2 regions of the Pseudomonas sp. TE3786 genome follow, and region 1 is predicted to be linked to the other one. Evidence: riboswitches for the same ligand, from Rfam matches in the RefSeq annotation. Region 1 holds a riboswitch; the other holds the start of a gene.
What was found. A riboswitch is a leader RNA that binds a small molecule or an ion and turns the genes downstream of it on or off. The one in region 1 is predicted to bind cobalamin.
Positions count from the first base shown of each region.

Region 2: it holds a riboswitch for cobalamin, as region 1 does, so the genes downstream of both, cobO (cob(I)yrinic acid a,c-diamide adenosyltransferase) here and ACVW0Y_RS07235 (CbtB domain-containing protein) in region 1, are expected to answer to the same signal.

Region 1 covers NZ_JBSRZF010000004.1:231,164-236,209, reverse strand. The annotation lists gene cobM (precorrin-4 C(11)-methyltransferase) at 1-19, opposite strand, end outside; gene ACVW0Y_RS07245 (cobalamin biosynthesis protein) at 16-429, opposite strand; gene ACVW0Y_RS07240 (CbtA family protein) at 508-1,230, opposite strand; gene ACVW0Y_RS07235 (CbtB domain-containing protein) at 1,243-1,428, opposite strand; cobalamin riboswitch at 1,539-1,702, opposite strand; cobalamin riboswitch at 1,818-2,017, shown strand; gene cobW (cobalamin biosynthesis protein CobW) at 2,126-3,178, shown strand; gene cobN (cobaltochelatase subunit CobN) at 3,186-5,046, shown strand, end outside.
Region 2 covers NZ_JBSRZF010000008.1:788-5,833, forward strand. The annotation lists gene ACVW0Y_RS10870 (trypsin-like serine protease) at 177-845, shown strand; cobalamin riboswitch at 1,139-1,354, shown strand; gene cobO (cob(I)yrinic acid a,c-diamide adenosyltransferase) at 1,607-2,218, shown strand; gene ACVW0Y_RS10880 (cobyrinate a,c-diamide synthase) at 2,215-3,573, shown strand; gene bluB (5,6-dimethylbenzimidazole synthase) at 3,570-4,220, shown strand; gene cbiB (adenosylcobinamide-phosphate synthase CbiB) at 4,217-5,046, shown strand, end outside.

The sequences.
Region 1 (5,046 bases):
CAATAAAATAGACCGTCATGCGGGTTCCTCTATGCCGGCAACCGCCACGGTGGCCTGGGCACTGCTGTGTTTTTTGCTGCGCAATCCCGCGCGCCTGCCGCTTAACGCTTCGACCTGGGCCAAGGCGCAGGCCTCGGCAACGCTGGCCGCGCCGGTAGCGCTCAAGGCGATAGTGGAGTGCTCGCCAATACGATCACTGACCGTCTGCAACTGCTCTGGCGCGAACCAGGCCAGCGGCAATTCCAGACTAAGCGCCAAAGCGCGCAGCCCGGGCTCCTGACGTTTGTGCGCGAGGCTGGCCAAGCCGGCGAGGTCCGCCAGGCTCAGGCCATGGGCGTGCAGCGTACGCTCCAGCAACAGGCGCAACTCGGCCTCGCTGCAGCCCGTGCGGCAACCGATTCCAGCGATGTAAGGCGCAACGATGGGCACAAGAAAACGCCTGCAATAGATAAGAAAAAACCCGCTGAGGGCATGCCCATCAGCGGGTTCTCAGGCAGCAGCGGCGAATTAAACCGCGTTGCTGCCGGCGAAGCGACGATACAGCCAGGCGCTCAGCAGGCCCAGGGCCGACCAGAACAGCGCATTGGTGATCAGCGAAGCCCAGATGAACTGATGCTCCAGCGCTTGCGGCGCCAGGCTCGAATGCACCTCAGGTTGCGGCGCGCCGATCACATGGGGCACCGCCAACAGCAGCGCACCAACCACTTTCACCGCCCAGTGACGGGCAAATACCAGCAAGGCCAGGCCAACGGCGGTGGCCGTCGCGGTACCGATCCACCAGTACTGCCGCAGCTGCAGATCCGCCGCGGCAGTGCCCGGCAGCTCGGGTGGCAGGCCGAGCGATGGTGCCAGGCAGAAGGTTGCGAAACCGGCCAGGCCCCAGAACAAACCATCACGGGTACGGCCAGGAGCACGCAGGGTGTACAGACCGGCCAGCATCAAGGCGAAGCCGACGGCGACCACCAGATTGCCGCCGGTGGTGGACAGCACGCGCTGCCAACCATCTTCCGGTGCCCAGGCCTCGGCACTATGTTCGTGGGCGTGTTCATGGGCAGCAGCGCCCGCTTCGTGGCTATGCTCGGCAACCACCTGCTCGGTAGCCGGCTCGGCACTCTCGAAGGTCTCGCCCTGCAGAATCAGGGGGGCCACCCAGAAGCTTTGCAGAAGAGTCAGCAACAGGGCAGCCAACAGGCCGGCAAACCCGGCGGTCTGGGCAATACGCTTAATCATCGCAGCTACCCCTTAGTGGCACGGAAACGCGGCACTGTGACGGGTATCGTGGGCAGCGTTATGCACCGCTTCGATATGGGAGAAGCCGGCGAAATACACCAGCATGGCACCGATCAGGCCGGCACCAATCGCCACAACCAGGCGTTGGGATAGCGAGGCGCTGGCCTCGGCAGAATGTGTAAGGGTGCTACTGGACATGACCGTTCCCTCTGAACTGGAAATGAAAACGTAGCAGAAGGGAACGCACGAGGAGCCGAATGCGAGCGCACTCAGACTTCCGGCTTGCGCCCGCCCACCGCGGGTTTTGCCTACTGGTATGAATTCAGGCCGGTCTCCGGGCTCGCGCTGCTGAAGGGTTTCAGCAAGCGCCTACCGTTGCGGGGGCAGCGTCGGACTAACCTCAAAGGGCGCACCGACTTCCCGTTTCACCTTGCGCACGACGACGCAAGACACCTGAAACAGCGCGCTAGGACACCATTTTCGTTGGCAAAGGTCAACGCTCGGTGTTGTGCTCCTATCGAGGCTTCAGCCTCGAGTTTTTGATCTTCGCCTCCCTCGCCGAATTTGACCCATTCCCCGCCACTGCGTAGCCTTGCTCGCTTCGAGGTTCTCCACGCCATTCAGGCCTGGAGCTAAGAGGGAACGCGGAAAAAAACCGCGGCTGCCCCCGCAACTGTGAACGACCTGCTTTCTTCCTATGCCACTGCGCGTGCGGGAAGGCGAAGAAAGCGGCCCGCTACCGGGCCAGGTCGTAAGCCAGGAGACCTGCCTTGAAATGCATTCAACCGGGCGGGGTGATCCGGTAGCGAACGCCTGCTGCGCGCACCCTGCTCGCCGCCGTCCTCGCCGCAGCCCGCCGATCCGATTTCGCTCGCATCACACAGGGCTGCAACCGATGAAAAGCTTGGCCAAACTTCCCGTCACCATCGTCACCGGTTTTCTCGGCGCCGGTAAAACCACCCTGCTGCGCCATATGCTCGACAACGCCGAAGGCCGCCGCATTGCGGTGATCGTCAATGAGTTCGGCGAGCTCGGTATCGACGGCGAAATCCTCAAGCAATGCTCCATCGGCTGCACCGAAGAAGAAGCCAACGGCCGCGTCTATGAGCTGGCCAACGGCTGTCTGTGCTGCACCGTGCAGGAGGAGTTCTTCCCGGTGATGCGCGAGCTGGTGGCGCGCCGTGGTGACCTCGACCAGATCCTCATCGAAACTTCCGGCCTGGCTCTGCCCAAGCCGTTGGTGCAAGCCTTCAACTGGCCGGAAATCCGCAATGCCTGCACCGTCGATGCAGTGATCACCGTGGTCGACAGCCCGGCCGTGGCCGCCGGCACCTTCGCCGCCTTCCCCGATCAGGTGGACGCCCAGCGCCGCGAAGACCCCAACCTCGATCACGAATCGCCGCTGCACGAGCTGTTCGCCGACCAACTGGCCAGCGCCGACCTGGTGATCCTCAACAAGGCCGACCTGCTCAGCGCCGAAGCCCTGGCCGCAGTGCGTGCCGAAGTGGCGGAAGAACTGCCGCCAGCGGTGAAAGTGATCGAAGCGCGCAGCGGTGTGCTGCCGCTGTCGGTGTTGCTGGGCCTGAACTCGGAAACCGAGCTGCATATCGATAGCCGCAAAACCCACCACGACCTGGAAGACCACGAAGAACACGACCACGACGAGTTCGACTCTTTCTCCGTCGAGCTGCCGGAAGTCGAAGAAGCCCAGTTGCTGGCCGCCCTCAACGAGCTGGTGGAGCGCCACGGCGTGCTGCGCATCAAGGGCTTCGCGGCCATCCCCAACAAGCCGATGCGCCTGCTGATTCAGGGCGTGGGCAAGCGTTTCGACAAACACTTCGACCGCGCCTGGCGCAGCGATGAAGCGCGCGCCAGCCATCTGGTGATCATCGGCCAGGAGCTGGACCAGGCAGCAATCAGCAACGAGCTGCGCACGGCGCTGGCGTAACCCCGCCATGCACCTGCTACGCACCCAACCCGGTGGTTTTGTGCCCGCCGATGGCATTGCCCATCTGGCGCAAACCCCTGCGGATGTGGTGATTCTGTGCACCGGCGACTCCCATCTGTCGCTGCTGGCCGCCGCTGCGCAGAACCTGCCGGACCATTACCCGAGCCTGCGCCTGGCCAGCCCGGCGCAGCTACAGAACCATGCCTCGGTGGACCTCTATGTCGAGGAAGTGCTGCAACACGCCAAGGTGATTCTGGTGTCGGTGCACGGTGGCCTGAGCTATTGGCGCTATGGCATCGAACGTCTGGTGGAGTTGGCGCAACAAGGTGTCACGCTGATTCTGGTGCCCGGCGACGACAGCCCGGACCCGGAGCTGAGCACCCTCGGTACCGTCAGCGCCGAACAGGCCGACCGGCTATGGCAGTACCTGCGCCAGGGTGGTGTGGATAACGCGCAGCAGCTGTTCCATTACCTGGCCAGCACCTGGCTCGGCGGTGCTTACCCCTGGGGCGAACCGCAAGCGCTGCCAAGGGTTGGCGTGTACCACCCGACAGCCGCCAAGGCTGGCTTGGCCGATTGGCAAGCCAGCTGGCAGCCAGGTGCCCCGGTGGTAGGCCTGCTGTTCTACCGCACCCATGTGCAGTCGGCGAATACCGCGTTTATCCACAGCTTCTGCGAACACCTGAGCGCCCAGGGCCTGAACCCCTTGCCCATTGCCGTTGCCAGTTTGAAAGAAGCGGCGTGCCTGGCGGTGGTCGAAGAGCTGCTCGACCAGAGCAACGCCAGCCTGATCATCAACACCACCGGTTTCGCCCAGTCCAACCCCGAGCAGCCCAATCTGCGCCCGTTCCGCCGCAACGTGCCGGTGCTACAGGCGATCTGCGCCCTGGATAACCGGCCGCTGTGGGAAGCCAATCCGCAGGGCCTGGGCTCGCGCGATCTGGCCATGCATATCGCCCTGCCGGAACTGGACGGCCGCATCATCACCCGGCCCATCAGCTTCAAGGGCCTGGCTTGGCGCAGTGAACGCAGCCAGAGCGATGTGGTGTGCTACGAGGCGGATCTGCAGCGGATGGATTTTGTCGCCGAATTGGCGCGCCGCTGGGTTGATCTGGCCCAGCTCGACAACGCCGACAAACGTATCGCCCTGGTGCTGGCCAACTACCCCACCCGCGACGGCCGGATTGGCAATGGCGTGGGCCTGGATACCCCGGCGGCGGCGCTGAATATTCTCCGTGCGCTGCAGGCCGAGGGTTACCCGGTTGAAGGTTTGCCGGCCACCGGCACGGCGCTGATCCACGAGCTGCTGGGCGGCGTCACCAACGACCTGGATACCCTCGATCTGCGCCCCTGCGCGCAAAGCCTGGCGCTTGAGGATTACCAGCGCCTGTTCGCCCGCTTGCCGGAAGCCAACCAGCAAGCCGTGCGCGAACGCTGGGGCGAGCCGGAGCAAGATCCGATGTTTCGCAGCGGCCGCATGATGATCGCTGGCCTGCGCTATGGCCTGACCTTTGTCGGCATTCAACCGGCGCGCGGCTATCAGCTGGACGCCAGCGCGGTGTACCACGACCCCGATCTGGTGCCGCCCCATGGCTACCTGGCGTTCTACTTCTGGCTACGCGACAGCTTCGCCATGAATGCCGTGGTGCATGTCGGCAAGCACGGCAATCTGGAGTGGCTGCCGGGTAAAAGCGTCGGTCTGTCCGCCACCTGCTGGCCGGACGCAATCCTCGGTCCGACGCCTAACGTCTACCCCTTTATCGTCAACGACCCCGGCGAGGGCGCGCAGGCCAAGCGCCGCACCCAGGCAGTGATCATCGACCACCTGATGCCACCGTTGACCCGCGCGGAAAGCTACGGCCCGCTGC
Region 2 (5,046 bases), on a different contig from region 1:
ATCAGGTCAGGAAAGATCGATAAAAACTCCAATGCAAAGTCAGACACGAGGTTTACGCGATGACGTCATTAATAAATTTTCGGCAGGGGTGGGTGCTTGCAATAGATAACTTGCCTAGGTCGTATCCGATCACGTGGTTAAGGCTGCGCGAGAACTTGCAGAGCAGGCTCTTGGCCGTGCTGACCAGCGCATTGTCGATTGTGGCATTGCTGGCTTGCAACGATGCGCTGGCCATCCGTGGAGGTTCGCCTTCAGCGCAGTCATGGGTCGTGCGGGTGATCAATGTGGTCGATAACCAACAAACGGAAGGGTGCACAGGCGCAGCCGTCACACCGCAGATCGTCGTTACTGCTCAGCATTGCAACGCTAAAGCAGTTGTTTTTAAGGAGCGCTCCGTCTTGCTTGAGAGCGTCCACGATGTTCCTGGGACCCAAGCGAGACTGTTGGTGTTGGCTACACCGATAGCGCTTGATCAATACGCCCGATTGGGGCGCAACTTTATGGCAGCGGGGGCCACCGTCGGCGCTAACACGATAGGCATCGCTTACGGGTATGGCCCGCGAGCGGATGGGGTACAGCGAAGTATTGGTGTGAAGGTACGGTCTCATCGCAACACTAAAGATGGGGAGGTTTTTAATGTGGCGTCTATTGACGGGGCATTTGAGCGCGGCGATTCAGGTGGGCCATTAATTATCGACGGAGAGGTTGTAGGTGTTTTGTGGGGGGCTGAAGCCGGTGGCGATGCTACTTCAGTTATCTTTGACGGTCTCTCATTGGCCCTGGAACCAATTGTTGCTATGGGTCTTAATATCCGGGCGCAAGCTTTTATTGCTTCGGAACTGTGAGTAGAAGTGCATGCGCTGCATGCTGGCTGTATTAATAGAGGGCTACATCACCCTGAGGTGAAAGGCGGTTATAAGCCTGGCTGGCGATGGCAAGAGTTGCAAAGTCAAAAGTAGGTTTAACTACGATTTGAGCGGAATTCAAGGTTCAGCGCACAGTAAGCCAACACAGGCGAGATTCCCGGCAAGGTTCAAGTCCGGGGAACTTTAGGGAGGGGGCAGAGCGGAAAATCGGGGTGCCCCGATAAAGTTTTGCTGAGCGCTGTCGATTTGACGCTCAACCCCCAACCCTCTACCCTGCCTGCCTTGCTTCAGGTGGCCTTTTTTAGGCTGAAACTGGGAAGTCGGTTAAAGCACTTCAGGTGCCTCCAATCCGACGCTGCCCCCGCAACGGTAATTGAGCTGAAAACCCGCAACGCCACTGTGACCTGTCATGGGAAGGCGCGATTTTCTGTTGGCCGCATCCGGCCACGCTCATAAGCCCGGAGACCGGCCTGTCGCAGTTCCATGGCATTGCGGAGGGCTTTGCTTGGCGTCGGGTGGTTCTTCCTATCCCCGTGCGTCCGCCATTCTCCGCTAGCCTCAACCAAACCGTGTGAAAACTACTGCGCTCGGCTAAGCGGCGTTAAAAACAGACTCACAATGCTCATTGGCTACAGCCAACTCCGCTTGTTCGCCTGTCTTTGATATTGAAAGCGCCTTGCCTATCCTTCGCTCGCTACGTTTTCAAACGGTTTGGATCAACCGAGTTGCCGAGGTAAGCAATGAGCGAATCCGCAGAGCGCGACGCCCGCCACAAAGCGCGCATGGCCCGCAAAAAAGCCTTGATCGATGAAAAGATCGCCCTAGCCCAGGACGAATACGGTCTGCTGCTGGTGCACACCGGCAATGGCAAGGGTAAAAGCAGCTCGGCATTCGGCATGGTCGCCCGGGCCCTGGGTCACGGCATGAAGGTCGGCGTAGTGCAGTTCATCAAAGGTGCCGCGAGCACGGGTGAGGAAAAGTTCTTCCGCCGCTTTCCTGAAGAAGTCAGCTACCACGTGATGGGCGAGGGCTACACCTGGGATACCCAGGACCGCCAGCGCGATATCGACAAAGCCGTGGCCGCCTGGGCGGTGGCCAAGCAGTTGCTCAATGACCCGGGCATTGGCCTGGTGGTGCTCGATGAGCTGAATATCGCCCTCAAACACAACTACCTCGACCTCGACAGCGTACTTGCCGATATCGGCGGTCGTCCCGAGTTTCAGCATGTGGTCGCCACCGGCCGTGGCGCGCCGCCTGCGCTGATTGACGCGGCCGATACCGTCACCGAAATGGGCATGCTCAAGCACGCGTTCAAATCCGGCGTCAAAGCCCAGGCCGGGGTGGAGTTTTGAGCCACGCCACTGCCCATGCCTGCCCGGCGCTGTTGATTGCCGCGCCAGCCTCCGGCCAGGGCAAAACCACGGTCACCGCCGCCCTGGCGCGCTTGCATAGCCGCCAAGGCAAACGGGTGCGGGTATTCAAATGCGGGCCGGATTTTCTCGACCCGATGATTCTCGCCCGCGCCAGCGCTGCGCCGGTGTACCAACTGGATCTGTGGATGGTTGGTGCCGAGGAAAGCCGTCGTCTGCTCTGGGAAGCGGCGGCCGAGGCTGATCTGATTCTGATCGAGGGGGTGATGGGCCTGTTTGACGGCACGCCGTCGGCGGCCGATCTGGCGCGGCATTTCGGTGTGCCGGTGCTGGCCCTGATCGATGGCTCGGGCATGGCCCAGACCTTCGGTGCCATGGCCCATGGCATGGCCACCTACCAGGCCGACCTGCCATTCTCCGGGGTGTTGGCCAACCGCACCGGCAGCGCCCGCCATGGCGAAATCCTGCGTGATTGCCTGCCGGCCAGCATCCGCTGGTATGGCGCCTTGCCGCGCAGCGCCAGCATTGAACTGCCGAGCCGCCATCTGGGCCTGGTGCAGGCTGAAGAGCTGGAGGATCTGGATGCCCGTCTGGATGCCGCCGCCGACGCCCTGGCCGCCAGCGCCGATACCCGCCTGCCGCCGCCAGTCAGCTTTGCCGCGCCGGAGCAGAGCCGGCAGATTCCGCCGTTGCTGGCCGGCATCCGCATCGGTGTGGCCCGCGACACCTCGTTTGCCTTTCTCTACCAGGCCAACCTCGACCTGCTGCGCGAGCTGGGTGCCGAGCTGATCGAGTTTTCGCCCCTGCGCGACAGCGTGCTGCCGCAAGTCGACAGCCTGTACCTGCCCGGCGGTTACCCCGAGCTGCATCTGGCACCGCTGCAGGCCAACCAGGCGATGCGCGCCGCCGTTCACGCCCACCACGCGGCCGGCAAACCGATCCACGCCGAATGCGGCGGCATGCTCTATCTGCTCGACGCGCTGAGCGACAAGGAGGGCACCCGTGGCGAATTGCTCGGCCTGCTGCCGGGTAGCGCGCAGATGCACAAGAAGCTCAAGGCCCTGGCCTTGCAGGAAGTCGACCTGCCGGAAGGGCGGCTGCGTGGCCACACCTATCACTACTCGGAGCTGGACTGCGCCCTCGCGCCCCTGGCCCGTGGTGTCTGCCCGACCTACCAGCGCACCGCGGAAGCGGTGTACCGCATCGGCCGTCTGACGGCTTCGTATATCCACCTGTATATGCCGTCCAATCCGCAGGCCGCCGCTGCTTTGTTTGTACCCGGCGCGGCGTCGCTGGCCGCGCTTGCTAATACCAGCGGGGAAGCGCAACCGGCATGAGCGAGCACGCTTACAGTTGCGCCGAGCGCGCGGCGATCTACCGCGCCATCGCCGAGCGCCGCGATATGCGCCATTTCAGCGGCGGCACGGTGGCACCCGAGGTACTCGTGCGCTTGCTGGAAGCCGCGCATCACGCCCCCAGTGTCGGTTTGATGCAGCCGTGGCGGTTTATCCGCATCACCCGTGGCGAGCTGCGCGAGGCCATCCATGGCCTGGTGGAAGAGGAGCGGGTACGCACCGCCGAGGCCCTGGGCGAACGGGCCGATGAGTTTATGCGCCTGAAGGTCGAGGGCATTCGTGACTGCGCCGAACTGTTGGTGATCGCCCTCGCTGACGGCCGCGAGGCTCATGTGTTTGGCCGCCGCACCTTGCCGGAGATGGACCTGGCCTCGGTGTCGTGCGCTATTCAAAACCTCTGGCTGGCGGCCCGCGCCGAAGGCCTGGGGGTGGGCTGGGTGTCGTTGTTCGAGCCGCAGGCGCTGGCCGCTCTGCTGCACTTGCCGCTCGGTGCCAAACCGGTGGCGGTGCTGTGCCTGGGCCCGGTGCCGGAGTTTTACCCGACGCCCATGCTGCAACAGCAAGGCTGGGCCACACCGCGCCCCTTGGCAGAACTGCTGTTCACCGACACCTGGGAGGCGCAGCCATGAGCATCGCCTTGCTGAGCGTCGCTGGCGTTGCCCTGGACGCCATTTTCGCTGAGCCGAAACGTTGGCATCCGCTGGTCGGTTTTGGCCGCCTGGCCAATGCCCTGGAGCGCCGCTTCAACCGTCCTTACAGCGCCGCCGCAGACGACAGCGGCCGCGGCTGGCGCAGCCACGGCGTTACCGCCTGGGTGCTGGCGGTGCTGCCGCTAACCCTGGCCGCCTGGTTACTGAGCCTGTTGCCATATGTTGGCTGGCTGGTGGAGATCGTTGCGCTGTATCTGGCATTGGGCCTGCAAAGCCTCACCGAGCATGCCCAGCCGATTAGCCAGGCGCTGCGCGACGGTGAGCTGGCCAAGGCCCGCGAGCGGGTCGGCTATATCGTCAGCCGTGATACCTCGGCGCTGGACGAGCAGGGCGTGGCCCTGGCCGCCACCGAGTCGGTGCTGGAAAACGGCAGTGACGCGGTATTTGCCGCGCTGTTCTGGTTCGTTGTGCTCGGCGCTCCCGGTGTGGTGCTGTACCGCCTGAGCAACACCCTGGACGCCATGTGGGGCTACCGCAATGCGCGTTTCGAGCGCTTTGGCTGGGCGGCTGCGCGCATTGACGACGTGCTCAACCTGATTCCGGCACGGCTGGTGGCGCTGACCTACGCGTTGCTCGGCAATACTCGTCTGGCCCTGCGTTGCTGGTGGCGCCAGGGGTTTACCTGGTACAGCCCGAACGCCGGTCCTGTAATGGCCGCTGGTGCCGGTGCCCTGGGCGTCGCGCTGGGGCGTCCAGCCATGTACCACGGTGCCCTGCGGCAACGCCCGCCATTGGGCGAAGGCCC